3 regions of the Kitasatospora sp. NPDC056800 genome follow, and region 1 is predicted to be linked to each of the others. Evidence: predicted binding sites of a transcription regulator. Region 1 holds the regulator's gene; each other region holds the start of a gene.
The links. Region 1 encodes HrcA, which represses chaperone genes, less so after heat shock. Its sites were predicted from a motif close to TTNGCACTCNGNNNNNCNGAGTGCNAA; they were not measured.
Positions count from the first base shown of each region.

Region 2: groL (chaperonin GroEL) is a predicted target of HrcA. The motif match lies at 929-955, and genes of this name have one in related genera.
Region 3: ACFRQN_RS12070 (FmdB family zinc ribbon protein) is a predicted target of HrcA. The motif match lies at 11,004-11,030, and genes of this name have one in related genera.

Region 1 covers NZ_JBHUAL010000213.1:902-13,431, reverse strand. The annotation lists gene ACFRQN_RS33650 (ABC transporter ATP-binding protein) at 1-628, opposite strand, end outside; gene ACFRQN_RS33645 (long-chain fatty acid--CoA ligase) at 939-2,861, shown strand; gene hemW (radical SAM family heme chaperone HemW) at 2,921-4,150, shown strand; gene ACFRQN_RS33635 (DUF3097 domain-containing protein) at 4,260-5,087, opposite strand; gene ACFRQN_RS33630 (hypothetical protein) at 5,119-5,703, opposite strand; gene htpX (zinc metalloprotease HtpX) at 5,733-6,653, opposite strand; gene hrcA (heat-inducible transcriptional repressor HrcA) at 6,941-7,975, shown strand; gene dnaJ (molecular chaperone DnaJ) at 8,051-9,187, shown strand; gene ACFRQN_RS33610 (16S rRNA (uracil(1498)-N(3))-methyltransferase) at 9,275-10,024, shown strand; gene ACFRQN_RS33605 (PDZ domain-containing protein) at 10,177-12,530, shown strand, end outside.
Region 2 covers NZ_JBHUAL010000369.1:213-3,397, reverse strand. The annotation lists gene ACFRQN_RS40295 (cold-shock protein) at 572-775, shown strand; gene groL (chaperonin GroEL) at 1,112-2,734, shown strand; gene ACFRQN_RS40285 (hypothetical protein) at 2,871-3,185, shown strand, end outside.
Region 3 covers NZ_JBHUAL010000040.1:4,840-17,369, reverse strand. The annotation lists gene ACFRQN_RS12120 (hypothetical protein) at 1-1,229, shown strand, start outside; gene ACFRQN_RS12115 (glycosyltransferase family 39 protein) at 1,311-2,849, opposite strand; tRNA gene ACFRQN_RS12110 (tRNA-Arg) at 3,090-3,162, shown strand; gene ACFRQN_RS12105 (FtsX-like permease family protein) at 3,443-5,911, shown strand; gene ACFRQN_RS12100 (carbon-nitrogen hydrolase family protein) at 5,978-6,877, opposite strand; gene ACFRQN_RS12095 (phosphatase PAP2 family protein) at 6,959-7,825, opposite strand; gene ACFRQN_RS12090 (sigma-70 family RNA polymerase sigma factor) at 8,251-9,222, shown strand; gene ACFRQN_RS12085 (hypothetical protein) at 9,402-9,629, shown strand; gene mscL (large conductance mechanosensitive channel protein MscL) at 9,664-10,083, opposite strand; gene ACFRQN_RS12075 (hypothetical protein) at 10,114-10,398, opposite strand; gene ACFRQN_RS12070 (FmdB family zinc ribbon protein) at 10,681-10,992, opposite strand; gene ACFRQN_RS12065 (MFS transporter) at 11,207-12,530, opposite strand, start outside.

The DNA.
Region 1 (12,530 bases):
AGGCGCGGATGACCCGGATGCCGGTGATCTGCTCGCGCAGGACCCGGTTCACGGTGTCGATCCGTACCTGCATGCTGCGGAACCTGGGGCGCAGCGCGCGGACCAGCAGGACCACGACGACGCCGAGCACGGGGATGACGGCGAGCAGCAGGCCGGACAGCGGGACGTCCTGGTTGAGCGCCATGATGATGCCGCCGACGCACATGATCGGCGCGGCGACCATGAGCGTGAAGCTCATCAGGGCGAGCATCTGGACCTGCTGGACGTCGTTGGTGGTGCGGGTGATCAGCGAGGGGGCGCCGAACTGGCCGACCTCGCGGGCGGAGAAGCTCTGCACCCGGTCGAAGACGGCGGCGCGGACGTCCCGGCCGAAGGCCATCGCGGTGCGGGCGCCGTAGTAGACCGCGCCGATGGAGCAGAGGGCCTGGAGGACGGTGACCGCGATCATCACCCCGCCGACGCGCAGGATGTAGCCGGTGTCGCCCTTGACCACGCCGTCGTCGATGATGTCGGCGTTGAGCGTCGGCAGGTAGAGCGCCGCGAGGGTGGACACCAGCTGGAGCAGCACCAGCAGGGTGATCGGTCGGGAGTACGGGCGCAGGTACGCCCTCAGCAGTCTGATCAGCACTAGCACACTCTTGTCGTCGCCGGTCGGGTTCGCACCCCAATTCTCGGTGTTCTGTAGCGTCGTACAGGTCATTCGGCGTCCGGGAGCCGGAGGTTTGCCGGGCCTTTGCCGAACGGCGGGGTGCGGCACCGGTCGCGCGGGGTCGTGCCGTCGGGCGCCGCCCCCTTACGGAATGACCGGTTTCCCCCTAGGCTGCTGATTGCCCCTTTGTTACTGACCGGTACCGCTCAGGTGAACCGGGGGCCCGGCGACCGCCCCCACGGACGCCGCGACAATCCCTCAGACGGCCACCCGCCACCGGAGGTCCTCGTTGAGTTCCGCGCAGTCCCTGATCGACTCCGGCAGGCCCGACCTCGTCGCCGGGCGCCCCGCCTCCGTCGCCCACCTGTTCCTGGAGCGGGTCGCCCTGACCCCGAACGCCGAGGCCTACCGCTACCCCTCGCCGGTGGACGAGCAGGCCGCCGACGGCGCGCCCGGCGCCGAGCAGTGGCGCTCGCTCACCTGGGCGCAGACCGCGGTCCGGGTCAAGGCGGTGGCCGCAGGCCTGATGGCGCTCGGCATCCGGCCCGAGGACCGGGTGGCCCTGGCCTCCTCGACCCGCCTGGAGTGGATCGTCGCCGACCTCGGCGCCATGTGCGCGGGCGCCGCGATCACCACCGTCTACCCCAGCACCAACGCGGACGAGACCGCGTTCATCCTCTCCGACTCCGGCTCCCGGGCGCTGTTCGCCGAGAACGAGGCCCAACTGGCCAAGGCCGTCGGGCAGCTCGACCAGCTGCCCGAACTGCGCACCGTGATCCTCTTCGACGCGCCCGCCGAGGCCCCCGAGACCGGCGGCCTGGACCTGCTCACCCTCGCCGAACTGGAGGAGCGCGGCACCCGGTACCTGGCGGAGCACCCGGACGCCGTGGAGAAGGCCGTCGACGGGCTCGGCAAGGAGCAGCTGGCCACCCTCATCTACACCTCCGGCACCACCGGCCGCCCCAAGGGCGTGCGCCTGGTGCACGACTGCTGGGCGTACGAGGGCCGGGCGCAGGAGGCCAGCGGCCTGCTGGGCCCCGACGACGTGCAGTTCATGTGGCTGCCGCTGTCCCACGTGTTCGGCAAGACGCTGATCTCCGGGCAGATCGCCACCGGGCACGTGATGGCGGTGGACGGCCGGGTGGACCGGATCATCCACAACCTGCCGGCGATCCGGCCGACCATCATGGCCTCCGCGCCGCGCATCTTCGAGAAGGTCTACAACGGCATCGCGGGCCGGGCCCGGGCCGAGGGCGGCGCCAAGTACAAGATCTTCCTGTGGGCGGCCAAGGTCGCCCGCGAGCACGCCCGGGCGGTCCAGCAGAGCCGCATCGCCACCGGCACCGAGAGCGCCCCGCTCGGCCTTCGGGTGCAGCACGCGCTGGCCGACAAGCTGGTGTACGCGAAGATCCGGGCGGCCTTCGGCGGCCGGCTGCGCGGCGCGGTCTCCGGCAGCGCCGCGCTCGCCCCGGAGATCGGCTACTTCTTCATCGGCGCCGGGGTACCGATCCTGGAGGGCTACGGCCTGAGCGAGACCAGCGCCGGCTCCTGCGTCAACCGGGCCGAGGACGTGCGGATCGGCACCGTGGGCCGCCCGCTGCCCGGCACCGAGGTGCGGATCGCCGAGGACGGCGAGATCCTGCTGCGCGGCCCCGGCGTCATGCGCGGCTACCACAACCTGCCGGAGAAGACCGCCGAGGTGCTGGAGCCGGACGGCTGGTTCCACACCGAGGACATCGGCGAGCTCAGCCCGGACGGCTTCCTGCGGATCACCGACCGCAAGAAGGACCTGTTCAAGACCTCCGGCGGCAAGTACGTGGCGCCCAGCGAGGTCGAGGGCAAGTTCAAGGCGGTCTGCCCGTTCGTCAGCAACATCCTGGTGATCGGCAACGGCCGCAACTACTGCACCGCGCTGATCGGCCTGGACGAGGCCGTCCTGCTGCCGTGGGCCGCCGAGCACGGCCTGGCCGGGAAGTCCTACGCCGAGCTGGCCGTCGAGCCGGCCGTCCACGAGCTGATCGAGGGCTTCGTCAAGCGGGTCAACGGCGACCTCCAGCGCTGGCAGACGATCAAGAAGTTCCACCTGCTGCCGCGCGACCTCGACATCGAGCACGGCGAGCTCACCCCGAGCCTGAAGATCAAGCGCCCGGTGGTCGAGCGGACCTACGCCGACGCGGTCACCGCCATGTACGCGGGCGCCAACGAGGCCTGACCGGCCCCGCCCCCGTACGGCCCGCCGGGTTCGGTCGGGCCGTACGGGACAATGGGCTCATGCCCTCCGCACTCCCCGACGGCGATCCGGTGCCGTCCGACGGTTCCCTGCCCGCACACGCCCTCGACGGGCTGGGCGACCGGCCGTTCGGCTTCTACCTGCACGTGCCGTACTGCGCCAGCCGCTGCGGCTACTGCGACTTCAACACCTACACCGCCACCGAGCTGCGCTCCTCCGGGGCCGTCGCCTCCCAGGAGACCTACGCGGACAACGTGGTCGCCGAGATCCGCCACGCCCGGAAGGTGCTGGGCTCCGCCGACCTGCCGGTGCACACCGTCTTCCTCGGCGGCGGCACCCCGACCCTGCTGCCCGCCCGCGACCTGGTCAAGATGCTCGCCGCGATCCGCGAGGAGTTCGGGCTCGCCGACGGCGCCGAGGTCACCACCGAGGCCAACCCGGAGTCCGTCGACCCGGCGTACCTCGCCGAACTGCGCGAGGGCGGCTACAACCGGCTCTCCTTCGGCATGCAGAGCGCCCGCCCGCACGTCCTGAAGCTGCTCGACCGCCACCACACCCCGGGCCGCCCCGAGGCCTGCGTGGCCGAGGCCCGAGCGGCCGGCTTCGAACACGTCAACCTCGACCTCATCTACGGCACCCCGGGCGAGTCCGACGACGACTGGCGGGCCTCCCTGGACGCCGCCATCGGCGCCGGGCCCGACCACGTCTCCGCGTACTCGCTGATCGTCGAGGAGGGCACCCGGCTCGCCGCCCGCGTCAAGCGCGGCGAACTGCCGATGATCGACGACGACGTGCACGCCGACCGCTACCTGATCGCCGAGGAGGCGCTCGCCGCCGCCGGCTACTCCTGGTACGAGGTCTCCAACTGGGCCACCACCCCCGAGGGCCGCTGCCGCCACAACGAGCTCTACTGGACCGGCGGCGACTGGTGGGGCGCCGGCCCCGGCGCCCACAGCCACGTCGGCGGCGTCCGCTGGTGGAACGCCAAGCACCCCGCCGCCTACGCCCAAGCCCTCGCCGAGCACCGCACCCCGGCCCTGGCCCGCGAGGTGCTGGCCGACGAGGACCGCCGCGTCGAACGCATCCTGCTGGAGCTCCGCCTGGTCGACGGCATCCCCCTCGACCTCCTCACCGACACCGGCCGCGAGGCCGCCGGCCGTCACCTCGCCGACGGCCTCCTCGCCCCCGGCCCCTACGCCCGGGGCCGCGCCACCCTCACCCTCCAGGGCCGCCTCCTGGCCGACGCCGTCGTACGTGACCTGGTGGACTGACCGAGGGCTTACCGTGTGCGCACCTCTCCGAGCGGACCAGCCTCTTCGGCGAGGCCGTTCCTGTGGATCCGATGGGTGTGAGTCTGGTGACTGCCGACTTTCCCCGCCGTCACTCCGGCAGGGCCGTGAAGTCGATCAGTTCCTCGACCCGGCCCAGGAGTTCGGGCTCCAGGTCCTTGTAGGAGTCGACCTTCGAGAGGATGTGCTTCCAGGCCGCGGGGGTGTCCACCGGCCAGCCGAGGCGGCGGCAGGTGCCCTCCTTCCAGTCCTCGCCCCGAGGGACGGCGGGCCAGGCGGGGATGCCGACGGAGGAGGGCTTCACGGCCTGCCAGATGTCGATGTAGGGGTGGCCGACGACCAGTACCGAGTCGCCGGTGACCCGGGCGGCGATGCGGTGCTCCTTGGTGCCCGGGAGCAGGTGGTCGACCAGGACGCCGAGGCGGCGGCCGGGGCCGGGGGCGAAGTCGGCGACGATCGCGGGCAGGTCGTCGATGCCGCGCAGGTACTCGACGACCACGCCCTCGATCCGCAGGTCGTCGCCCCAGACCCGTTCGACCAGCTCCGCGTCGTGCCGGCCCTCGACGTAGATGCGGGACTCGCGGGCGACCCGGGCGCGGGCGCCGGGGACGGCGACGGAGCCGGAGGCGGTGCGGCCCGGGGCGCGGGCGGGGGCCGGGCCGGCCGGGCGGACCAGGGTGACGACCCGGCCCTCCAGCAGGAAGCCGCGCGGCACCAGGGGGAACACCCGGTGCTTGCCGAACCGGTCCTCCAGGGTGACGGTGAAGCCTTCGGCGGTCTTCTCGCAGCGCACCACGGCCCCGCAGTAGCCGGTCGCCGCCTCCTCGACCACCAGGTCCCGCTCGGCGGGCACCTCCGGGGCGGGCTGCTGCTTCTTCCACGGCGGGGTCAGGTCGGGTCCGTACTGGCGGCTGCGCATACGGGTGATCATAGGGAGGGCGGACGGCGCGTCAGAGGCCCGGCGCGCCCCAGACCGGGAACCAGCGGCTCAGGTCCTTCTCCAGCCGCAGGTCGTTCCCCAGCATCGCGTTGACCTGCAGTTCCAGCGGACTGTCGCGCCGCTCCCCGCCGCCGGGCATCGGGGCGAAGGGGTAGAACGTCCCCCGCTTGTAGAGGTAGACGAGGGCCAGCGACCGCCCGTCCGGGTCGCGGAAGCCGACCAGCGAGCAGAGCAGCTGCGGCCCGAAGCCGTTCGCCTCCAGTTCGCTGTTGACCGCGTGCAGGTCGTTGACCAGTTCGGGCAGTTCCTCGGGGCGGTGCCGGGCGAGCAGCCAGGAGTAGCCGTAGCCGTCCTTGGAGGCCTCCACGGGGACGCCGCCACGCTCGGTGTCGGCGTCCAGCAGCGCCCGGACCTGCTGCTGGACCTGGACGAAGGCGGCGCCCTCGACGGCCGCGAAGCAGACCGAGCCGAGCCCGGTGGGGGTGAACCCGGCCCCGGCCTCCAGGGTGAGCGCGGCGGACGGCACGCCGAACAGCTGGTCGAGGTCGGGCTTGACGGGCTTGGTGCGGCCGAACAGGGCGTCCAGGATTCCCACGGCGGTCCTCTCGGGTCGAAAACTGAGGCTCAGCGGCCGAGCTGCTCGGAGATCTTCGCCAGCTGCTCCAGCCGCTTCTCCAGGCTCGGGTGGGTGGAGAACAGCTGCGAGGCGGCCTCCCGGGCGCTCAGCGCGGGGGCGAAGTAGAAGGCGTTGTACGGCTGGGCCTGGCGCAGGTCCTTGCTGGGGATGGCCGCGATCTGCCCGGTCACCTTGGTGAGCGCCGAGGCGAGGGCGCTGGGGTGTCCGGTGAGCTGGGCGGCGGCCCGGTCGGCGGCGAGTTCGCGGTAGCGGGACAGCAGCCGGGTGAGCAGGAAGCTGATCGCGTAGACGACGACCGACACCAGCGGGATGATCAGCGCCAGGACGGCCGCGTTCTGGTCGTTGTTGTTGCGCCCGCCGCCCATGAACCCGCCGTACATCGCGATCCGGGTCATCGCCCCGGCGAGGACGCCGAGGAAGCCGGCGATCGTCATCACCGCGACGTCCCGGTGGGCGACGTGCGACAGCTCGTGGGCGAGGACGCCCTCCAGTTCCTCGGGCTCCAGCCGGCGCAGCAGCCCGGTGGTCACGCAGACCACCGCGTTCTGCGGGTTGCGGCCGGTGGCGAAGGCGTTCGGCATGTCGTTGTCGGCGACCGCCACGCGGGGTTTGGGCATGTCGGCTAGGGCGCAGAGCCGGTCGATGGTGCCGTGCAGCTGGGGGAACTGTTCCGGGGACACCTGGCGGGCGCCCATCGCCCGTTCGGTGATCTTGTCGCTGAACCAGAACTGGGCCACGAACAGCCCGCCGGAGATCAGGACGATCAGTGGCCAGGCGCCGCGCAGCAGCGCGATCAGCAGGCCGGTGAAACCGACGTACAGCAGCCCGATCACGAACATCGTCGCGACCATGCGGCCGGTCAGGCCGCGGTCCGGCGCGAAACGGGTGTGCTGGCCCGAGCTCGACATCGCTTGCTCCTCCATTCGCCGTCGCTTTCGATGCTGCCACCCGGACGGCCTCCCGGCACCACCCCGGCGCCGGGAGGATCGAACCGCCGGGGCCCCGCGGGCCGTGAGCGGAACTGCGGGGAGGATCACCCCGGTCCGGCCGTTCCTGCCGTAGGACCCGGGCCTTACACTGGCAGGTACGGTTTTGGCACTCGCGTGTTCAGAGTGCCAGGGCAAGGGTCTTCGGAGCGGCCCGCAGCAGCAAGGGACACAGTCGGACAACGTGCGAAGACGGAGGTGCGTGCCCCATGGCCGGTGAGGTCCGCCAGCTGGACGAACGCAAGCTCGCCGTGCTCCGCGCGATCGTGCAGGACTACGTGGGCACCGAGGAGCCGGTCGGCTCCAAGGCCCTGGTGGAACGGCACAACCTCGGGGTCTCGCCGGCGACCGTCCGCAACGACATGGCGGCGCTGGAGGAGGAGGGCTACATCCACCAGCCGCACACCAGCGCCGGCCGCATCCCGACCGACAAGGGGTACCGCCTCTTCGTCGACAAGCTCGCCGAGATCAAGCCGATGAGCGCCCCCGAGCGCCGGGCCATCCGGCACTTCCTGGACGGCGCGGTCGACCTGGACGACGTGGTCGCGCGCACCGTGCGGCTGCTCGCCCAGCTGACCCGGCAGGTCGCGGTGGTGCAGTACCCCTCGCTGACGCGCTCCACCGTCCGGCACATCGAGCTGGTGGCGCTGGCCCCGGCCAAGGTGATGCTGGTGCTGATCACCAACACCGGCCGGGTCGAGCAGCGGATGGTCGACTGCCCGGGCCCGGTCGGCGAGACGGTGCTGGCGGACCTGCGGGCCCGGATCAACGCGAGGGCCGCCGGCCGGCGCCTCCCGGAGGTCCCGGGGCTGCTGGAGGAGCTGCCGGCGCAGTTCGAACCGGCCGAGCGGCCGACCGTCAGCACGGTCCTGGCGACCCTGTTCGAGACGCTCGCCGAGCAGAACGAGGAGCGGATCATGCTGGCCGGCACGGCCAACCTGACCCGCTTCGGGCACGACTTCCCGCTCAGCATCCAGCCGGTGCTGGAGGCCCTGGAGGAGCAGGTCGTCCTGCTCCGCCTCCTGGGTGAGACCGCGGACGCCGCGATGACGGTCCGGATCGGGCGGGAGAACACCTACGAGGGGCTGACTTCCACGTCCATCGTCTCGGTCGGCTACGGTTCGGGCGACGAGAGCGTGGCGAAACTGGGTGTGATCGGTCCGACCCGGATGGACTACCCGGGCACAATGGGGGCGGTGCGAGCGGTGGCGCGGTACGTGGGCCAGATCCTGGCCGAGTCCTAGCAAAGGCCGCCGTCGGAAATCCGACGGCGGTGACCAGTCGCAGCACTACTACAGGCGGAACAAGCGGAGCATTTGGTGGCCACGGACTACTACGCGGTACTCGGCGTCCGACGGGATGCGGGGCAGGACGAGATCAAGAAGGCGTTCCGGCGCCTGGCGCGCGAACTGCACCCGGACGTCAACCCGGACCCGAAGACGCAGGAGCGGTTCAAGGAGATCAACGCCGCTTACGAGGTGCTCTCCGATCCGCAGAAGCGCCAGGTCTACGACCTCGGCGGGGACCCGCTGTCCCCGGGCGGCGGCGCGGGCGGTTTCGGCGCCGGCGCGGCGGGCTTCGGCTTCTCCGACATCATGGACGCCTTCTTCGGCGCCGCGGCCGGCCAGCGCGGCCCGCGCTCGCGCACCCGCCGGGGCCAGGACGCCATGATCCGGCTGGAGATCACCCTGGAGGAGGCCGCTTTCGGCACCACCAAGGAGCTCCAGGTCGACACCGCCGTCACCTGCACCACGTGCAGCGGCGAGGGCGCGGCCCCCGGCACCTCGGCGCAGACCTGTGACATGTGCCGCGGCAAGGGCGAGGTCTCCCAGGTCACCCGGTCCTTCCTGGGCCAGGTCATGACCTCCCGCCCCTGCCCGCAGTGCCAGGGCTTCGGCACCGTCGTGCCGACCCCGTGCCCGGAGTGCGCCGGCGACGGCCGGGTGCGCGCCCGCCGCACGCTGACCGTCAAGATCCCGGCCGGTGTCGACAACGGCACCCGGATCCAGCTGGCCGGCGAGGGCGAGGTCGGCCCCGGCGGCGGCCCGGCCGGCGACCTGTACGTCGAGATCGCCGAGACCACCCACACGATCTTCCAGCGGCGCGGGGACGACCTGCACTGCACCGTCACCATCCCGATGACGGCGGCCGCGCTCGGCACCCAGGTGCCGCTGCAGACCCTGGACGGCCTGGAGGAGGTCGACATCCGGCCCGGCACCCAGTCCGGCCAGTCGATCCCGCTGCACGGCCGGGGCATCACCCACCTGCGCGGCGGCGGCCGGGGCGACCTGATAGTGCACGTCGAGGTGAAGACGCCCAGCAAGCTCGACCCCGAGCAGGAGGAGCTGCTGCGCCGCCTCGCGGTGCTGCGCGGCGAGGAGCGGCCGTCCGGCCAGTTCGCGCCGGGCCAGCAGGGCCTCTTCTCCCGGCTGAAGGACGCCTTCAACGGCCGGTAGCCGTCCGCGGAGGGGTGCCGGGGGCGAACGACCCCGGCACCCCTTTCGCGTGTCCGTCCCACTTCCGCACGAAAGAGGTTCCCCGTCATGACCGCGCCCGTCTTCGTCGTCGAGACCGAGCGGATCGCCGCCGCCGCGCCCGGGGCCGTGGTGCGCCTGGACGGCCCGGAGGGGCGGCACGCGGCCGCGGTGAAGCGGCTGGAGCCGGGCGAGGCGGTGACCCTGGCCGACGGGCTGGGGCTCGGCGTGGACGGCACGGTCGCCGAGGTGCTCGGCAAGGACGCGATCGACGTGCGGGTCGCCGCCGTGCGCCGCGAGCCGGAGCCCGCGCCGAGGATCGTCGTCGTCCAGGCGCTGCCCAAGGGCGACCGCGGCGAGCTGGCCGTGGAGACCATGACCGAGGTCGGCGTGGACGTGGTGATCCCGTGGGCCGCCTCGCGCTGCATCACCCAGTGGAAGGGCGAGCGCGGCGCCAAGGCGCTCGCCAAGTGGCGGGCCACCGCGCGGGAGGCGGGCAAGCAGTCCCGCCGGCTGCGCTTCCCCGAGGTCCGCGAGCCGATGACCACCCGGCAGCTGGCGCCCGTCCTGGCGGGGGCCGCGTTCGCCGCCGTGCTGCACGAGGAGGGCGCCGAACCGCTGGCGCACGCCGTGCTGCCGGAGGGCGGGGACATCGTCCTGGTGGTCGGCCCGGAGGGCGGGGTCTCCCCGGAGGAGCTGGCGGCCTTCGCCGGGGCGGGCGCCGGGCCGTACCGGCTGGGTCCTTCGGTGCTGCGCACCTCCACCGCCGGGGTGGCCGCCGGCGCGCTGCTGCTCGGGCGCACCGGCCGCTGGTCGTAGCACCCCGGGCGCACCCCCGGCAGGCCGTCGGCGCGCCCCTCGGCGCGCCCCCGTACACCCCGGCGGCGACCGCGGCACGGCCGCCCGCGGACGGCGCCGGGAGTCTGGGAAAAACGGCGCGGACGGTCCGTGTACCTGCCTAGGCTGGCCGGGTGACGGACTCCCAGAGCACCTCCCCGAACTCCTCGGCGGGCGCCTACCTTCGCCATCCCCACCTGCACGGCGACCTGCTCGCCTTCGTCGCCGAGGACGACCTCTGGCTCGCCCCGCTGGACGGCGGCCGGGCCTGGCGGCTGACGGCGGACCACCTGCCGGTCCACCACCCGAGGTTCTCCCCGGACGGGCGGCACCTCGCCTTCACCTCCACCCGGGACGGCGCCCCCGAGGTGCACGTGGTGCCGGTGGACGGCGGCCCCTCGCGCCGGCTCACCCACTGGGGCAGCCACCAGACCCGGGTGCTGGGCTGGACCGCCGACGGCCGTCCGATCGCCGCCACCGGGGCCGGCGAGGCCAGCTTGCGCCGCACCTGGGCGCACGCCGTGCCGCTGGACGGCGGCGAGCCGCAGCGGCTGCCGTACGGGCCGGTCGGCGGGCTCGCCTTCGAGCCGGGTGGCGACCGGGTGCTGCTGAGCAGCGTCAACGGCCGCGATCCGGCCTGGTGGAAGCGGTACCGGGGCGGGCGGGCCGGAAAGCTGTGGCTCGGCCGGGAGGAGTTCGCCCGGGTCCACGCGGAGCTGGACGGGCAGCTGGACTCCCCGCTGTGGGTCGGGGACCGGATCGCCTTCCTGTCCGACCACGAGGGTGTCGGCGAGCTGTGGTCCAGCCGCCCGGACGGCACCGACCTGCGCCGCCACAGCACCGACCCGGACGGCTTCTACGCCCGGGGCGCCGGCACCGACGGCACCCGGGTGGTCTTCCACCGGGCCGGCGACCTCTGGCTGCTGGACGACCTGGCGGGCGCCGAACCGCGCCGGCTGGACGTCCGGCTGGCCGGCCCGCGGGCCGGGCGCCGCCCCCGTCCGGTGCCCGCCGCGCACTGGCTGGACTCCGTCGCCCCCGACCGCACCGGCCGGGGCAGCGCCGTGGTGGTGCGCGGCGGCGTGCACTGGCTGACCCACCGCGAGGGCCCGGCCCGGGTGCTGGACGAGACCCCGGGCGTGCGCGGGCGGCTGGCCCGGGTGGTGCCCGGCGAGGACGGCGCCCAGGGGGTGCTCTGGGTGTCCGACGCCGAGGGCGGGGACGCCCTGGAGTTCGCCCCCGACCTGCACGGCGCCGAGCGCCGCCGGCTGGCCGCGGGGCGGCTCGGCCGGGTCAACGCGCTGACGGTCTCCCCGGACGGCAAGCAGGCCGCGCTCGGCGCGCACGACGGCCGGGTGCTGCTGGTGACGCTCGCCGACGGCGCCGTGCACGAGCTGGACCGCAGCGCCGACGGCGAGCCCGGCACCCCGGCCTTCAGCCCGGACTCGGCCTGGCTGGCCTGGTCGCGCCCGGTGCGCGGGATGGGCCCGCACTCGCTGCGCCAGATCGTGCTGGCCGACCTGGCGACCCGGACGGTCGGCGAGGTCACCCAGCCGCGCTTCGTGGACACCTCGCCCTCGTTCACCGCGGACGGCCGCTACCTGGCCTTCCTGTCGGTGCGCAACTTCGACCCGGTCTACGACGCGCACGTCTTCGACCTGTCCTTCCCGAACGGCTGCCGCCCCTACCTGGTCACGCTGGCCGCCGACACGCCCTCCCCGTTCGGGCCGCAGCGGGCCGGGCGCCCGCTCGGCGGGGAGGAGGACGAGCCGAAGGCCCGGAAGGCGGACGGCGAGGCGGCGGCCGCCGACGCCGCGCCGGTGACCAGGGTGGACCTGGACGGCATCGCCGACCGGATCATCCCCTTCCCGGTCGAGGGCGGCCGCTTCGAGGAGCTGGCCGCCGCGAAGGACGGCGTGCTCTGGACCAGGGCCCCGTTGACGGGAGAACTCGGCGACGAGGCCGCCTCGTTGGACGACGACCGGCCCCGTCCGGTGCTGGAGCGCTTCGATCTGCGCAAGCGCCGGGTCGAGCAGCTGGTGCACGGCGTGGACGACTTCTCGGTCAGCGCGGACGGCACCCGGGTCGCCGTGCTGGACCAGGGCGAGCTGAGGGTCGTCCCGGCGGACCACAAGGGCGGCGACGACGAGGAGGCCGCCGTCGACCTCGCCCGGCTGCGGATCACCGTCGACCCGGCCGCCGAGTGGCGGCAGATGTACGCCGAGAACGGCCGGCTGATGCGGGACAACTTCTGGCGCCCCGACCTCTCCGGCGTCGACTGGGACGGGGTGCTGGAGCGCTACCGGCCGCTGGTCGAGCGGGTCGGCTCGCACGACGAACTGGTCGACCTGCTCTGGGAGGTGCACGGCGAACTCGGCACCTCGCACGCCTACGTGATGCCGTACGGCCGGTACACCGAGCCCGCCCGGCGCCAGGGCCTGCTCGGCGCCGACCTCGTCCGGGACGGCGGGCACTGGCGGATCGGCCG
Region 2 (3,185 bases), on a different contig from region 1:
CCCATCCCCGGGGGGGGGGCGGGGGGCGGCCCCCCCAAAAACCCCCCCCCGGGGGCCCCCGGGGCTACCTCAACCCGTTCCCCGTTGGGGGGGGCCCACCGCTCGCATTCCGGCGGGAATATTTCCGGGTCGAGTCGGAGTAGAGTGTGGCTCGGCTGGGAACAGGGTTTCCCTTTCGGCCCCCGCAGTGCTCGGCCCGGGGGCGTCCGGCCGCCGGGGGCGGACCGTGAAACATGTCAGGCAGATGTCAGAATTCGCGCGGGCATTTGAGTAATTCGTCCGCTATGTCCGGCGTGGAATGCCGAGATTATTCCGATTCGATCCGTCCTGTCCCTTGACGCCTTGGCGGAATTACCGGCGGTTGGCCCTGTTGCAGAGGGCGTCGATCCGGATACATTCAGCGGCGGTCGACGCAATCACCCGCTCACCGGAGGCCGCCCGGCGTTCCGCGCGGATGGTTGCGGCGTGCACGGCTGCGCCCAGGGGGGGTTCCCCGGGCCGGCCTTCAACCAACCCGGGCCCGCGACCTGCGGGCACGTGAAGGGCCAGCACAGCACTAGGGGAGTTCGGAATGGCTCAGGGCACCGTCAAGTGGTTCAACGCGGAGAAGGGCTACGGCTTCATCGCGGTCGACGGTGGTGCGGACGTCTTCGTCCACTACAGCGCGATCCAGATGGACGGCTACCGCACCCTCGAGGAGGGCCAGCGGGTCGAGTTCGAGATCTCCCAGGGACAGAAGGGCCCGCAGGCGGACATGGTCCGCGCGGCGGTCTGACCCCTTCCGACTCCAGGAGCTCGGCGCGGCCCTACGGCTGGTGACCACTCGCTTCTCGACGGGCCCGTGCGACGCGTGTCGTACGGGCCCGTCGGCGTTCCCCGACGCGGCTCCGCCGGGGCTCCGGCGACGGCTCGCGGATCGTCGATTGGGCTTGCACTCGACCACCCGGAGTGCTAATCATTGGCGTTAGCACTCACAGCGTGAGAGTGACAGCGGACCGGGTCGGTGAGGCCCCCGGGAGCGGTAGGGGAATGGACCCCCGCACACCAGGGCCGTCCGTCGCGGGCACCCCTTGGTCCGAGCAGTCGACCGTGTCCCGGAGGACCACTTCAGATGGCCAAGATCATCGCCTTTGATGAGGAAGCTCGCCGCGGCCTTGAGCGTGGCATGAACCAGCTCGCCGACGCCGTGAAGGTCACGCTCGGCCCCAAGGGCCGCAACGTCGTGCTGGAGAAGAAGTGGGGCGCCCCCACGATCACCAACGACGGTGTCTCCATCGCCAAGGAGATCGAGCTCGAGGACCCGTACGAGAAGATCGGTGCGGAGCTCGTCAAGGAGGTCGCCAAGAAGACGGACGACGTCGCGGGTGACGGCACCACCACCGCCACCGTGCTCGCCCAGGCCCTGGTTCGCGAGGGTCTGCGCAACGTCGCCGCCGGCGCCAACCCGATGGCCCTGAAGCGCGGCATCGAGAAGGCCGTCGCGGCCGTCTCCGACCAGCTGCTGGCCCAGGCCAAGGACGTGGAGACCAAGGAGCAGATCGCCTCCACCGCCTCCATCTCCGCCGCTGACACCCAGATCGGCGAGCTCATCGCCGAGGCCATGGACAAGGTCGGCAAGGAAGGCGTCATCACCGTCGAGGAGAGCAACACCTTCGGTCTGGAGCTCGAGCTCACCGAGGGCATGCGCTTCGACAAGGGCTACATCTCCGCCTACTTCGCCACCGACCTGGAGCGGATGGAGGCGACGTTCGAGGACCCGTACATCCTCATCGCCAACTCCAAGATCGGCTCGGTCAAGGACCTGCTCCCGCTGCTGGAGAAGGTCATGCAGAGCGGCAAGCCGCTGGTCATCATCGCCGAGGACGTCGAGGGCGAGGCCCTGTCGACCCTGGTCGTGAACAAGATCCGTGGCACCTTCAAGTCCGTCGCCGTCAAGGCCCCGGGCTTCGGTGACCGCCGCAAGGCCATGCTCGGCGACATCGCCATCCTCACCGGTGGCACCGTGATCTCCGAGGAGGTCGGCCTCAAGCTGGAGAACGCCGGCATCGACCTGCTGGGCACCGCCCGCAAGGTGGTCATCACCAAGGACGAGACCACCATCGTCGACGGTGGCGGCGACAGCGAGCAGGTCGCGGGCCGCGTGAACCAGATCCGCGCCGAGATCGAGAACAGCGACTCGGACTACGACCGCGAGAAGCTCCAGGAGCGCCTCGCCAAGCTGGCCGGCGGCGTGGCCGTCATCAAGGCCGGCGCGGCCACCGAGGTGGAGCTCAAGGAGCGCAAGCACCGCATCGAGGACGCCGTCCGCAACGCCAAGGCCGCCGTCGAGGAGGGCATCGTCGCCGGTGGTGGCGTCGCCCTGCTGCAGGCCGGTGTCGCCTTCGACAAGCTGGAGCTGGAGGGCGACGAGGCCACCGGTGCCAACATCGTCAAGGTCGCGCTGGAGGCCCCGATCAAGCAGATCGCGACCAACGCCGGCCTGGAGGGTGGCGTCGTGGTGGAGAAGGTGCGCAACCTCCCCGCCGGTCACGGCCTGAACGCGGCCACCAACACCTACGTCGACCTGATCGCCGAGGGCATCATCGACCCGGCCAAGGTGACCCGCTCCGCGCTGCAGAACGCCGCCTCCATCGCGGCGCTGTTCCTGACCACCGAGGCCGTCATCGCCGACAAGCCGGAGAAGGCCGCCGCGGCCGCCGGCGGCGGCATGCCGGGCGGTGACATGGACTTCTGATCCTGATCGCTTCGATCGGATCGGCTGGTTCCTCGTCCGTGTGGGCGGCTCCCTTCGGGGGGGCCGCCCACACGGCGTTTCGGCGTTCGGACGTCCGGCGTTTCGGCGTTCGGGCCGGTGGACGGAGAATGGACGGATGGCTTCCGACGACATCGAGACCGCCCTGCACAACGCGCGGGCACTGATCCTGGCCGACCTCACCGCGCGGGACGTGGCGGACGCCGCCGTCGTCTCGCTGGTGGAGCAGGCCGTGACGCACCGCCGCTGGTGGCTGGAGCAGTGGCCGGACGGCACCGAGTACGTGCTCGGGCTGGTCGCCCAGGACGTCCAGGACGCGCTGCTGGAGGCGTACGGGCGCTGGCCGCTGTGCACCGGGTGCGCGGCCGACGGGGACCCGCACGCGCTGAGCGTGGAGCCCGAGCTGGGGCCGGAGCCGCACTGGGTGTGCGGC
Region 3 (12,530 bases), on a different contig from region 1:
TCTCGCCGCTGCGGCGTGCCCTCAAGCGGGTGACCATCTGGACGGTCTTCCTCGCCGTGGTGCTCGGCGCGCTCGCGGTGGCCCAGCTGCTGCGTCCGCTGCCGGACCCCAAGCTGAAGATGACCGCCGCGGGCAGCTACAGCTTCTCCGGCGACGTGCTCGACCTCGCCTGGCCGGCCAAGGGCCAGTCCGCCGCCGAGGTGGTCGGCGTCGGCAGCCTCGGCAGCTCGGGCCAGGAGACGCCGTCCTCGATCGCCAGCGTCACCAAGGTGATGAACGCCTACCTGATCCTCCAGAAGTTCCCCCTGAAGAAGGGGGAGAGCGGTCCGAAGATCACCGTCGACAAGCAGGCCGCGCAGGAGTCCGGCAACGTCGACGAGTCCCGGGTGACCCTCACCGAGGGCCAGGTCATCACCGAGTACCAGGCGCTGGAACTGCTGATGCTGCCCTCGGCCAACAACGTGGCCCGGCTGCTCGCCCGCTTCCACTCCGGCTCCGAGGACGCGTTCGTCAAGCTGATGAACGACACCGCGACCAAGTTCGGCATGACCAACACCATCTACGCCGACCCGGCGGGTTTCAGCGCGGACACCAAGTCCACCGCCAAGGACCAGCTGAAGCTGGCCGAGCAGGTCATGCAGGACGAGATCTTCCGGCAGATCGTCTCCACCCCGGAGACCAACTTCAACAACGTGAAGATCTCCAACACCAACAACCTGATCAACCCGAAGACCGGCGTCATCGGCGTCAAGACCGGTTCCAGCACCCCGGCCGGCGGCTGCCTGATGTGGGCCGCCTACAAGGAGATCGGCGGCGTGCAGCGGCTGATCCTCGGCGTCACGCTGGGCCAGCAGGCCACCTCGCCCAACCCGGGCGACGGCATCCTGCCGACCGTGCTGAAGGTCAGCGGCAAGCAGATCCAGGCCGCGCAGAACGGCGTGACCGGCCAGACCGTGGTGAAGAAGGGCGACGTCGTCGGCTCGGTGGACGACGGGATCGGCGGCAAGGTCGCGGTCGTCGCGACCAAGGACCTGGTGGTGGCGGGCTTCCCCGGCATCTCCGGCACGGTCACCCTGGACACCTCGAAGATCGGCCACCGCGCGCTGGCCGGCACGGAGGTCGGCACGCTGCGGGTGGGCGCGGGCGAGGACAAGGCGGAGGTCCCGGTGGCCCTCCAGTCCGACCTGAACCCGCCGTCCATCCAGTCCCGGTTGCTGCGCACGCTGTGAGGCGCTGAGGCGCCGAACGGGGAAAGGGAGAAGGGGAGCCGGTCCGCACCGGCTCCCCTTCTCCCTTCTCTTCTTCGCCCCCTACGCGTCCCGGTCGAGCAGCGCGAGCGTGAGGCCGCCGAGCGGCGTCACCCGGTCCGGGTCGCCGTACTGGGTGCGGAGCACCTGCGCCTGGTCGGTCGGCATCGCGCCCAGCGGGTCCTCGGTGTCGCCGAGGACCAGCAGCCATATCCGGGACACCCCGCCCAGGCAGTCCGCCGGCTGCGGGCAGGGCGTCGGGGAGAGGTCCTCGGCGTCGTCGGCGCTCTGCGCGACGAAGACCGGGAAGGGGACGACGTCCCGGGGCAGGTAGTAGCTGACGCCCGGCCAGGCCATCGCCCAGGCCTGGTCGCCCAGCGGGGCCGCCATCCCGTCCCCGGTGCGGTAGCCGGCCGCTATCTCCCGGGCCGCCGCCTTGAACGGCTCCTCCGAGCCGTTGTGCGAGTCCGCGTACCGGATCTCGGGCTGCTTCGGCAGCGCGACCACGGCCGGCGCCGCGAGCAGCCCGACCGTCAGCAGCCCGGCCACCGCGACGGCCCCCCGGGGCGCCCGGCCGCGCCGTCGGGCCAGGGCCGCCACCGCGCCGTACACCGCCCCGGCGCCGCCGCCGGCCAGCACCGCCCAGGCGGGCACCGTGAACAGCAGGTACCGCCCGAGGAAGTACGAGGTGTCGGTCAGCCGGGACACCAGCCAGACGCCCACCACCGGCAGCTCCGCGAGCAGGAGCGCCTGCCAGGCCTGGATCCGCCGGCCGGGCAGTGCCAGTGCCAGCAGCGCCAGCGGGACGAAGGCGTAGAAGACGAGGTCCGAGCCGAAGAGGCGCTCGCCGAAGTAGGCGAGGCCGCGCAGGGAGGGGGTCGGTATCCAGCCCAGCTGCCGGTCCGACTGCCGGCTGCCCAGGAGCACCACCGGCAGCACCGGCAGCGCTGCCACGGCGACCGCCAGCGGGTACTGCCACAGCAGCCGCCGGTCCGCCGCCGGACGGGTGCGCCACAGGTGCAGCGCCAGGAGCCCCAGCTGCCCGGCGACGGTGCTGAAGGAGACGAGGTGCCCGGCGCCGGCCAGCGCCATGGCCACGCAGTACGGCGCCCAGCGCCGCCAGGTCGGCCGCTCCAGGGCCCGCAGCAGGAAGTACGAGGCCGCCGCGATCGCGCAGGTCACCAGCGCGTAGGAGCGCGCCTCCTGGGCGTACCGGGAGATCTCCGGGGGCACCGCGAGCAGCAGCCCGGCGCCGACCGCCGCCACCTTGCTGCCGAACAGCCGTCGGGCGGTGAGCGCCACCAGCGCCGCCGCCCCGGCCATCGCCAGCACGGAGGGTATTCGCAGGGAGAGCGTCGAGTCGCCGAACACCGCCGTCCAGCCGTGCATCAGCAGGTAGTACGCGCCGTTGCTGGCGTCCACGTGCTGGAGCAGTCGCAGCAGGTCGCCCAGCGAGCGGGTGGAGACCGTCCAGGTCGCCATCTCGTCCCGCCACAGGTCCGGCGTTCCCAGCCGGTACCCGCCCACCGCCAGCATGACCAGCGCGGGCCACACCCACACCTGCCCCAACAGCCGGCCCACCGGGCGCACAGCAGGTCTCATCGAGTCCTTCGTCTCCTTCACGCGACGCGCCGGGGCGGATCCCGCCCTGCCCGGCAGGCTACTTGACCCGCCCTGACGCGCCGTCGGCCACCCGCACCCCCTCCGCCGCCGTGCGGCGCCTCCCGCGGATCCCGCCCGGTCCGCGCCGCCGCGGCCCGATCCGACAAGATCCACAGGACGCACCCCGAGCCCCAGCCCCGATCCGGTACGCTGTGAACGGCCCGGCAGCACGCGGGCCCCGCCTCAGTAGCTCAGGGGATAGAGCACGGCTCTCCTAAAGCCGGTGTCGCAGGTTCGAATCCTGCCTGGGGCACAACGAACACGCAGGTCACAGGCCCTCCGCCCATGTCGGGCGGGGGGCCTGTGCCGCTTTCCGGCGGTGCCCGACCGGTCCGGGGCCCTCGGCGTTCCCGGGGCTGACGGTGTCAGGGGCGGCGTACCTCTCCGGGAGGAGGAGGGGGCGGGAGGCCGTCCGCCCACGGATTGATCATGAAGCAGACCTCGTGCCGATGGCCCGCGGCCGCTCCACTCCTAGGCTCGTCGAGACCCCTGCCGGAGCACCGTACCGGCCAGGGTGGACGAGCCGGGGAACCATGACGACGTACCGATACACCGTGGCCGAACTGCGCGGCCAACTGCGCCAACTGCTCCTGAGCGGCGCCGCGATCGCGCTCGGGGTGGCCTTCCTGATCGCCTCCGTCAGCGGCAGCGGGGCACTGGTGGACTCCTTCAGCCAGACCGCGGCCGCCGAGGTCGGGCCCGGAGACATCCAAGTGACCGGGAAGACCGCGGCCGGCGGTCTGGACGCGGCGGCGACGGAGCGGGTGCGGCAGACCGCCGGGGTGGCCGCGGTGGCGCCGCGGCTGACCGGCAAGGGCGGCGTGCTGGCCGCCGACGGGCGGCCGCTCGACCGCACCGCCGCGGTCAGCGCCGTCGCCGAGGACCCGGCGCTGCGCTGGCAGCTGCTCAAGGACGGCCGCTGGCCCGCCGGACCCGGCGAGGTGCTGCTCGACACCGGAACCGCGCACCGGCTGGACGCCGCCGTGGGCGCCGAGGTGCACCTGGCCCGGGCCGACGGCACCACCGCCACCGCCCGGCTGGTGGGCACCCTGGACGAGCGGGGCGCCCCGAGCCTCGCCGGGGTCCCGATCATCGGCGTCCCGGCGGACGCGGTCGCCGGCTACGCGGCCGGCGCCGTCACCGACCGGCTCGACGTCAGGGTCGCCCCCGGCGCCTCCCGGGCAGGGACCGTCGAAGCCCTGCGCGCCGCCCTCGGTGCCGACGTCCAGGTGCATACCCACGAGGCCTCGGTCAACGAGGCGACCCGGCAGAGCAGCACCCTGTACGGCATGGTGCTGATCGCCTCGCTCTCCTTCGTCCTGATCGCCCTCGCGGTGGCGCGGATGGTGGTCGGCAACACCTTCACCGTGGTGCTCGCCCAGCGGACCCGCCAGCTCGCCCTGCTGCGCTGCGTGGGCGCCGACCGGCAGCAGCTGCGCCGGCTGATCCGCCGCCAGGGGCTGCTGCTCGGGGTGGGCGCCTCGGCGACGGGCGTGCTGCTGGGCGTCGCCCTCGGCGCGGCCGGCACCGCCGTGGTCGGCGGGCTCGACCTCGGCCCGGTGCACCTGTCACTGCTGCCCTCCCCGCCGATCTGCCTGCTGGCCGGGCTGTTCGGCGTGCTGCTGACCCTGCTGGCCGTCCGCGGCCCGGCGAAGGCCGCCGCGGCCGTGCCGCCGATCGCCGCGCTCGGCGGCACCCCCGCGCCGGCCGACGGGGCCGCCCGGGTGCGGGCCGCGGTGTGGACCACCGGACTGCTGGTCGCGGGCACCGCGCTGCTGGTGGCCGGGGCGGTGGCCCCGCCGCCGCTGTCGCTGCTCGCCGTCACCGTCGGCGCCATCGCCAACTTCTTCGGGGTGCTGCGGCTCTCCCACCGGGTGCTGCCCGCCGTCGTCGCCGTGCTCGGCCGGCCCGCCCGGAAGCTCGGCGGTACGGCCGGGCGGCTCGCCACCCAGCAGCTGCGGCTCAACCCGGGCCGCACCGGGGCCACCGGCTCGGCGCTGCTGCTCGGCGTCACCGTGATGGTCGGCGCGGTCACCGCGCTGGACATCACCTCCCAGTCGCTGGTGCCCGTGGTGTCCGCGCGCCAGCCGGGGGTCTTCTCGGCGGCCGCCACCGGCGGCGGCGCCCTGCCCGCCGGGGCGCTCGGCGCGCTCGGCGCCGAGCACGGACTGACCGTGACCCCGGTCCGGTCCGCCACCGTCGACCTCGACGGCCGGCCCACCGTGGTCGCCGCCGTCGACGCCACCCGGCTCAACTCCTCGACGGACGACGTGGACCGGGCCCGCGCGCTCACCGAGGGCGGCGTGCTGAGCGGGCTCGGCGACACCGGGGTGCGCCGGGTCGGCGGCGTCGAGCTGCGGCTCCAACCCGGCCGCAGCAGCCTGCCGTTCACCCTGCAGAGCGGCGCCACCCTGCTGGTGGCGCCCACGACCCTGGACCGCCTCGCCCCCGGCGCGCCCGTCACCACGGCCTGGATCAGCCCGGCCGCCGGCGAGGACCGGCCGACCGCCCGCCGCGCCCTGGACCACGCCCTCGCCGACCACCCGCAGGTGACCGTCGCCGACACGGCCGCCCAGGCGGACACCCTGCGCTCCCTGCTGGACCGGCTGAAGACCATCAGCATGGCCCTGCTGTCCTTCTCCGTCGCCATCGCCGGCCTCGGCGTCGCCGCCACCCTGATGCTCAGCATCAGCGAACGCTCCCGCGAGATCGGCATGCTGCGCGCGATCGGGATGTCCCGCGAACAGCTCCGCCGGATGCTCACCCTGGAGGCGCTGCTGCTCTCCCTGGCCGGCGCCCTGGTCGGGACGGGCCTGGGGGCCGCCTACGGCTGGGCGGCCGCCCGTTCGATCACCTCGACGGTGGGGACGGTCGGCACCCCGCCGGTCCTGCCGGTGCTGGCCGCCCTGGGCCTGACCGTCCTGGTCGGCCTGGCCGCCGCGGTGCTCCCGGCCCGCCGGGTCGGGCGGATGAGCGCGGTGGCGGCGATGCGGGCCTCCTGACCGGGCCGGCAGCCGGGTGCCCGGCAACCGGCTCCCGGCTCTCGGGTGGCCGGCCCGGCGGGGTGCTCAGGCCAGGGTGAAGCGGGTCCGGGGCGCGGGCGGCCGGTCGGCGGCGAGGGCGAGGTCGGCGAGGAGGGTCTCGGTCTCGCGGGTGGTGCGCAGGACGTCCGGGTCGAGGTCGACGACGACGAGTTCGCGCCGGTCCTCGCCCGCCTCGGCGATCAGCCGGCCGTCCGGGCCCCAGACCGCGCTGCCGCCGCAGGTGTGCCACTCGCCGGTGCGGCCGATGTGGTTGGCGAGCACCGTGTAGAGGGTGTTGTCGAGCGCGCGGGCCGGGAACCAGGTGCGGGACTCGTGGTGGCCGTGGCCCATGCTGAACAGCGCGCCGACCAGGTAGGCGTGGCAGCCGTCGAGCGCTGCGGCGCGGGCGTGCTCGGGGAAGCCGGAGTCGTAGCAGACGCCGAGGCCGAGCCGCCAGCCGTCCAGTTCCACGGTGCAGCCGGCCGTTCCGGGGCGGAAGTGCTCGCGTTCGCTCTTGAACAGGTGCTGCTTGTCGTAGCGGGTGACGAAGCCGCCGTCCGGCCCGAGGACGAGGGCGGAGATGCGCAGGTCGTCGCCGTCCCGTACGGCGGCGCCGACGATCGCGGCGGTGCCGGTCTCGCGGCAGGCCTCGGCGATCGGCGCGAGCCGCGGATCGCCGGGCTGGACCGCGTACCTGACGGGGTCGGCGCTGATCAGCTCGGGCTCGTAGCCGGAGAGGAACTTCTCCGCGAACAGCACCAGCCGGGCGCCGGCCCGGGCGGCCTCGCGGATCAGTCCGGCGGCCTGGGCGGCGTTGGCCGGTATGTCACCGGCCACGGCCTGGGCCTGGACGGTGGCGATCCGCAGCGGGCGCCCGGGGTAACCGTCCGGTGCGGTGGGGGCGTTGGGAGCCGTGGGAGCGGTGGGGGCAGGGGTGTCGGACATGGCCGCCAACCTAGCGCGACGGCTCTCGGCCGGCGTCGGAGTAACGGGGCGGCGGGGGCGGGGCAGCGGGGTGACGGCGCCTCAGCGCACGGCCTCGTCCGGCCGGTCGACGGGGTCGGACGGGTCCACCGGTTCGCCCGGGGCGCCGTCCCGCGCGCCGTGCGGTCCGTCCTCGTCCAGCGGGGCGGCGGTGCCCGAGGGGTGCCCGGCCGACACGAGGACCCGCTGCACCCGGGGCCTGGTACGCCAGTTGACCCGCCGTACGTCCTGGGCCAGCGCGCCGGGGCGCCACACCTGGATCACGGCGGTCACGGTGCCCAGCACGATCCCGGCGGCCAGCCAGCCGGCCAGCACGTCGCTGGGCCAGTGCACGCCGAGCGCGACCCGGGTCCAGCCGATGGTCAGCACCGTCGCCGCGGCCACCAGGCAGGCGGCGGTCCGGCCGCGCCGGCGGACCCGGTACCAGAGCAGGCCGACCAGGACGGCGCAGGTGATCGCCGAGGCCATGGCGTGCCCGGAGGGGAAGGACGGCCCGCCGGCGTGCGAGACCGGATCGGTGAAGGAGGGGCGGGCGCGGTCGAAGGACAGCTTCAGCGCCCACAGGACGCCCCAGCCGACGAGGGCCTGGGCGGCCACCCAGCCGGCCAGCACCCGGGCGCCGATCAACCAGAGCCACCCGGCGGCGATTCCGAGAAGCGTACGCATCGTGACGGTGCCGCCGATGTCGGAGAGCGTCTGCACCGAGGCGGTCCAGATCCGGTGCTCCCGGGCGTAGGTGTGCAGTTCGCCGATCCACTCCTGGTCGAAGCGGGCGAGCGGGCGCCATTGGCCGGTGACCAGGGCCGCCAGCAGGCCGAACAGCGCGGCACAGCCCAGCGCGAGCGCGGCGTCCCGAAGGAGACTGCGATTACGCGCAGTGAGGATGGTCGTGCTGTTGGTCAGGTGCATGGCTGACACCTTCCCAGTGTCCCGTGCCGAGCAAGGGCCGGAGTGATAGCGATTCGGCATCGTTTGTGCGGAGGACCTGCGTGCGCCGGGGTGTGGGCCGGGACGGACGGCGGGGTGCGCGGGGAACGTCGGCGGCCGTTCGCGGGTTCAAGGGGTGGGCGGTGGTCGCGTGAGGGTCGAGTGAAGAAAACACTCCCGGAGCGGTCACCCGATGACACGGGAAGTGCCCGACCGGTCACCCAGTGTCCAGAAGCGGGGTGAAAACCGGCAGGATACTGCATCGCCGGGAAGAATCTGAGTGACTTGGGAATGTTGTCCGGAATCTGTTCGTTGGATCGTTACGTGTGAGGCCCCGAGGGGCCCGCATTTCTTGCCCTCACGAGGCAGGCAGGCAGACCTCGGCAACACCAGCAAAGGGAGCAAGCATGGCCACCCGTGCCGTCGTTCGCGACAGGGCCGACCGGAGTCGCGCGGCCCGCCCGACCAACCTCGAGGCCGACCGCGACCTGGTCGGCATGTACCTCGACGAGATCGCCAGGACACCCCTGCTCGATGCCGCCGAGGAGGTCGAGCTCTCGCTGCGGATCGAGGCCGGCGTGTACGCCCAGCACATGCTGGACGAGGGCGAACTCCCCGACGGCGTCACGCGCGAGGAGCTGGAGGCGATAGCCGCCGACGCCGAGCGCGCCAAGGACGTCTTCATCCGCTCCAACCTCCGGCTCGTGGTCGCCGTCGCCCGTCGCTACCCGCGCAGCGGCCTGCCGCTGCTGGACCTCATCCAGGAGGGCAACGCGGGCCTGGTGCGCGCCGTCGAGAAGTTCGACTACGCCAAGGGCTTCAAGTTCTCCACGTACGCGACGTGGTGGATCCGGCAGGCGATCACCCGGTCCATCGCCGACCAGTCCCGCACCATCCGGCTGCCCGTGCACCTGGTGGAGGAGCTCGGGCGGATCCGACGGGTGCAGCGGGAGAAGTCCAAGGAGCTGGGCCGCGAGGCGGAGCCGGCCGAGATCGCGGCCGAGCTGGACACCACCGAGGCCCGGATCAAGGACGTGCTGGACTGGGCGCGCGATCCGGTCAGCCTCAACATGTCGGTCGACGACGAGGGCGAGACCCAGTTCGGCGACCTCGTCGAGGACACCGGGGCCACGTCCCCCGAGGACGCCGTGATGGTCATGCTCCGCAGGGAGGAACTGGACGGCCTGATCGGGCGGTTGGACGACCGCACCGCTTCGATCATCCGCTCCCGCTACGGGATGGAGGACGGCCGCGAGCGCACCCTCACCGAGGTGGGCAAGCAGCACGGCCTCACCCGCGAGCGGATCCGCCAGATCGAGAAGCACGCGCTGGCCGAGCTGAAGAAGATCGCGGACCACGCGGGCTTCGAAGCCGCCTGAGAGGCCGCCGGGAAAGCCGCCTGAGGAAGCCGCCTGAGAGGCCGCCGGGGAAGCCTCCCGGCAGGCTGCCTGGACCCGCCCTCATCGGGCCCTGGTGCGGAGCGCCCCGCACCGGGGCCCGAGGCGTGCCACGGGGCTCTTAGGCTGGAGGAAAGGGACGAGCGGACGGAGTGGACGGCGTGAGCGAGCAGGGGCAGGAAAAGGACCGGGAGCAGGGCGGGGAGCAGGACCAGGAGCTCCGGAAGGCCGCGGCCGTGAAGGCCCGGCTGGTCTTCCGGGACCCGTTGGACCAGCAGTCCGGGGACGACACCGACGCAGGCTGGGGCGGCCGCCCCGGGGCGGGGGAGAGCGGTGGACGGGGGCTGGACTGGTACCTGAGCCAGCGCCCGCCGCACCACGGGGACTGAGGAACGGGGACCGGGGCCGAACGGCGCCCGCCGGTCAGCGCAGCGGTGCGACCAGCGCGTCGCGGATCTCGGTCAGCAGTTGGACCTCCTTGGCCTCGGCCTCCGCCGCCTCCTCGGCGAGGCTCTTGCGGTGGGCCGCCAACCTGTTCATGGGCACGATCAGGGCGAAGTAGACGACCGCCGCGGTGATCAGGAACTGGAGCACGGCGCTGAGCACCGATCCCCACAGGATGAGGATCCCGGACGTGACCTCACCGGTCGGGCTCACCTCGCAGGGCCCCTTGAGGCAGGAACTGTAGGACGCGAGGTCCTTGGTCCCGAAGACGCCGACGATCGGATTGATCACGCCTTTGACGAAGGCGTTGACGATGTTGGTGAAAGCCGCGCCGATGACCACGGCGACGGCGAGTTCGACGACATTTCCACGCAGCAGGAATTCCTTGAAGCCTTTCATGCCGCCTCGAACGACGAAGTCGCCTCCCGGTTACGGGTGATCTTCCGCAGCCCCGGACTGACAACCCGTCCGGCCCAGTGCGCCTCCCTGGGGCGGTGGCAGCCCGGCCCGCGCGGGCCCCAGTGCCAGCGCCGACGCCACCGCGAGCAGCACCAGGACGGGCACGGCGGCCCGCCGCCGCACCGCGCTGCGCCAGCGGTGCCACCCGCCGCACCCGCGCCGGATCGGCGGGAAGCTCGGCAGCTCCTGCCGGGGCGGCACGGCGGGCGCGGGCAGTGGCAGCGGCAGGGGGAGGGAGAAGCTCGCGGTCGTCATCGACGCACCTCCGGGGTGTCGGCGGGCCGGCCCCTCGCGGACCGACCGGATGCCCACACGATGGGCGTTTCCGGCGAACTCGGAAAGCCCTTTCCCCAGGCCTGTGGACAACTCGCCCCTGTGGACAACTTCGTTCACTCGCCGGAGTGAGGTCGACCCCTCCGGGGTGACAGGGCGCCCGGGCGGGCATGCGAAAAGGCCCGCCGCCCCGCGTGGAAGCGGGGTCGACGGGCCTTTCCCTGGTCTACGGGCCGTCCGGGCCGATGGTGCCCGGCGCCGGGATCAGCTCGCGGCCGGAGCCGGGCTGGACGAGGTCGAGGAGCCGGAGCCCGACGACGTCGACGAGGAGGACGTGGACGCGGTGGACGACGTCGAGGGGGTCGACGACGACCCGGCGCCCACCGAGCTGCTGGAGGACGAACGGCTGTCGGTCCGGTAGAAGCCGGAGCCCTTGAACACGACGCCCACGGCCGAGAAGACCTTGCGGAGCCGTCCCTGGCAGTCGGGGCACGTGGTCAGCGCCTCGTCGGTGAACTTCTGCACCGCCTCCAGGCCGTTGCCGCACTCGGTGCACTGGTACTGGTACGTGGGCACTTGTCTTCCTCCTGGCACTCTCGCCTGATGAGTGCTAACGATGGTCAATGATGCGGCATTCCGCGGGATCAGTCCAGCGACCCCGGTGTGAGATCGGCCCCGGAGCACCCGTCGGCCGCCGTCGGCCCGGTTCCCGGACAGCACCCGCGCAGCCTCTGGCCGCCGTCGGCTCAGCACCGGCGGCCGGAGGCCCGGCCCCCGGCCGCCGCCCCGCTCAGCCCTCGGCGACACCCGCCAGCTGCATCGGACGCCCGCCCTCCGCGGTCCCCGCAGCGGCGGTCTCCTCGCCCCGCGGCGCCACCAGCAGGTGCCGCAGCGAGGCCAGCACGACCAGTCCGAGCCCGGCCCCGACCACCGGCACCAGGAACCCGGTGGAGGGCCCGTGCCCGTCGATCAGCCGGCCGGCCGCCATCGAGCCGACCGCCAGTCCCAGCCCGATGGCGCCGGTCAGCCAGGTGAAGGCCTCGGTCTTGGCCCCGTCCGCGACCAGCGTCTCGACCAGGGTGTAGCCGCTGATCAGGGTCGGCGCGATGGCCAGTCCGCAGACCAGCCCGGCGACGGTCAGCGCGACCAGGTTGGGCATCGCCCACAGCACCGAGCAGCCCAGCACCAGCAGCGCGTAGCTGAACAGCATCCGCTGCTGCACCGGCCGCCGCCAGGCGATCACGCCGTACAGCACGCCGGCCAGCATGGAGCCGCCGGCGAAGATCCCGTACACGGTGCCGCCGGCGTCGTGCTGCCCGACCGAGTCGGCGAAGGCGTTCACCGAGACCTGCATGCCGCCGAACACCGCGCCGACCCCGAGGAAGGTCCCGGCCAGCAGCCGGACGCCGGGGGAGGCGAGCGCCGAGGCGCGCCTGGTGCCGGGCTGCGGCACGATCCGGGCCGGGGCGGTGCCCCGCTGGGCGGCGAAGGCCAGGCCGCCGACGAGGGTCAGCGCGGCCTCGGCGACCAGGGCGGTGGCCGGGTTGGCGAGGGCGGCGATGCCGGAGGCCAGGATCGGGCCGATCACGAAGGTGAACTCGTCCGTCACGGACTCGAAGGCGAAGGCGGTGCTCACCCGGGCCGCGGAGGCGTCGGAGGCGCCGTCGGCGGTGAACCTGGCGACCCAGCGGGCCCGGACCATCGCGCCGACCTGCGGCACGCTCGCACCGGCCGGCACGGCGGCCAGGAACAGGCTCCAGGCGGGCGCGTGGCCGAGCGCGAGGGCGATCAGCACGCCGACCGAGACGGCGTGCACCAGCACGGTCGGGACGAGCACCGAGGCCTGGCCGTAGCGGTCGGCGAGCCGCCCGGTCTGCGGCCCGATCAGGGCCTGGGCGACCGCGGCGACCGCGGTGACCGTACCGGCGGTGCCGTACGAGCCGTGGGTCTGCGTGACGAGCAGCAGGATGCCCATGCTGAGCATCGCGTACGGCAGTCGCGCGACGAGGGCGGGGGACAGGAACGTCCAGGCCCCGGGCGTGCGCAGCAGCTCGCCGTACCCGACGCGGGCGGGGGCGGGAGCTGCGGGGGTGGCCGCGGGGTGCGCGGCGGTG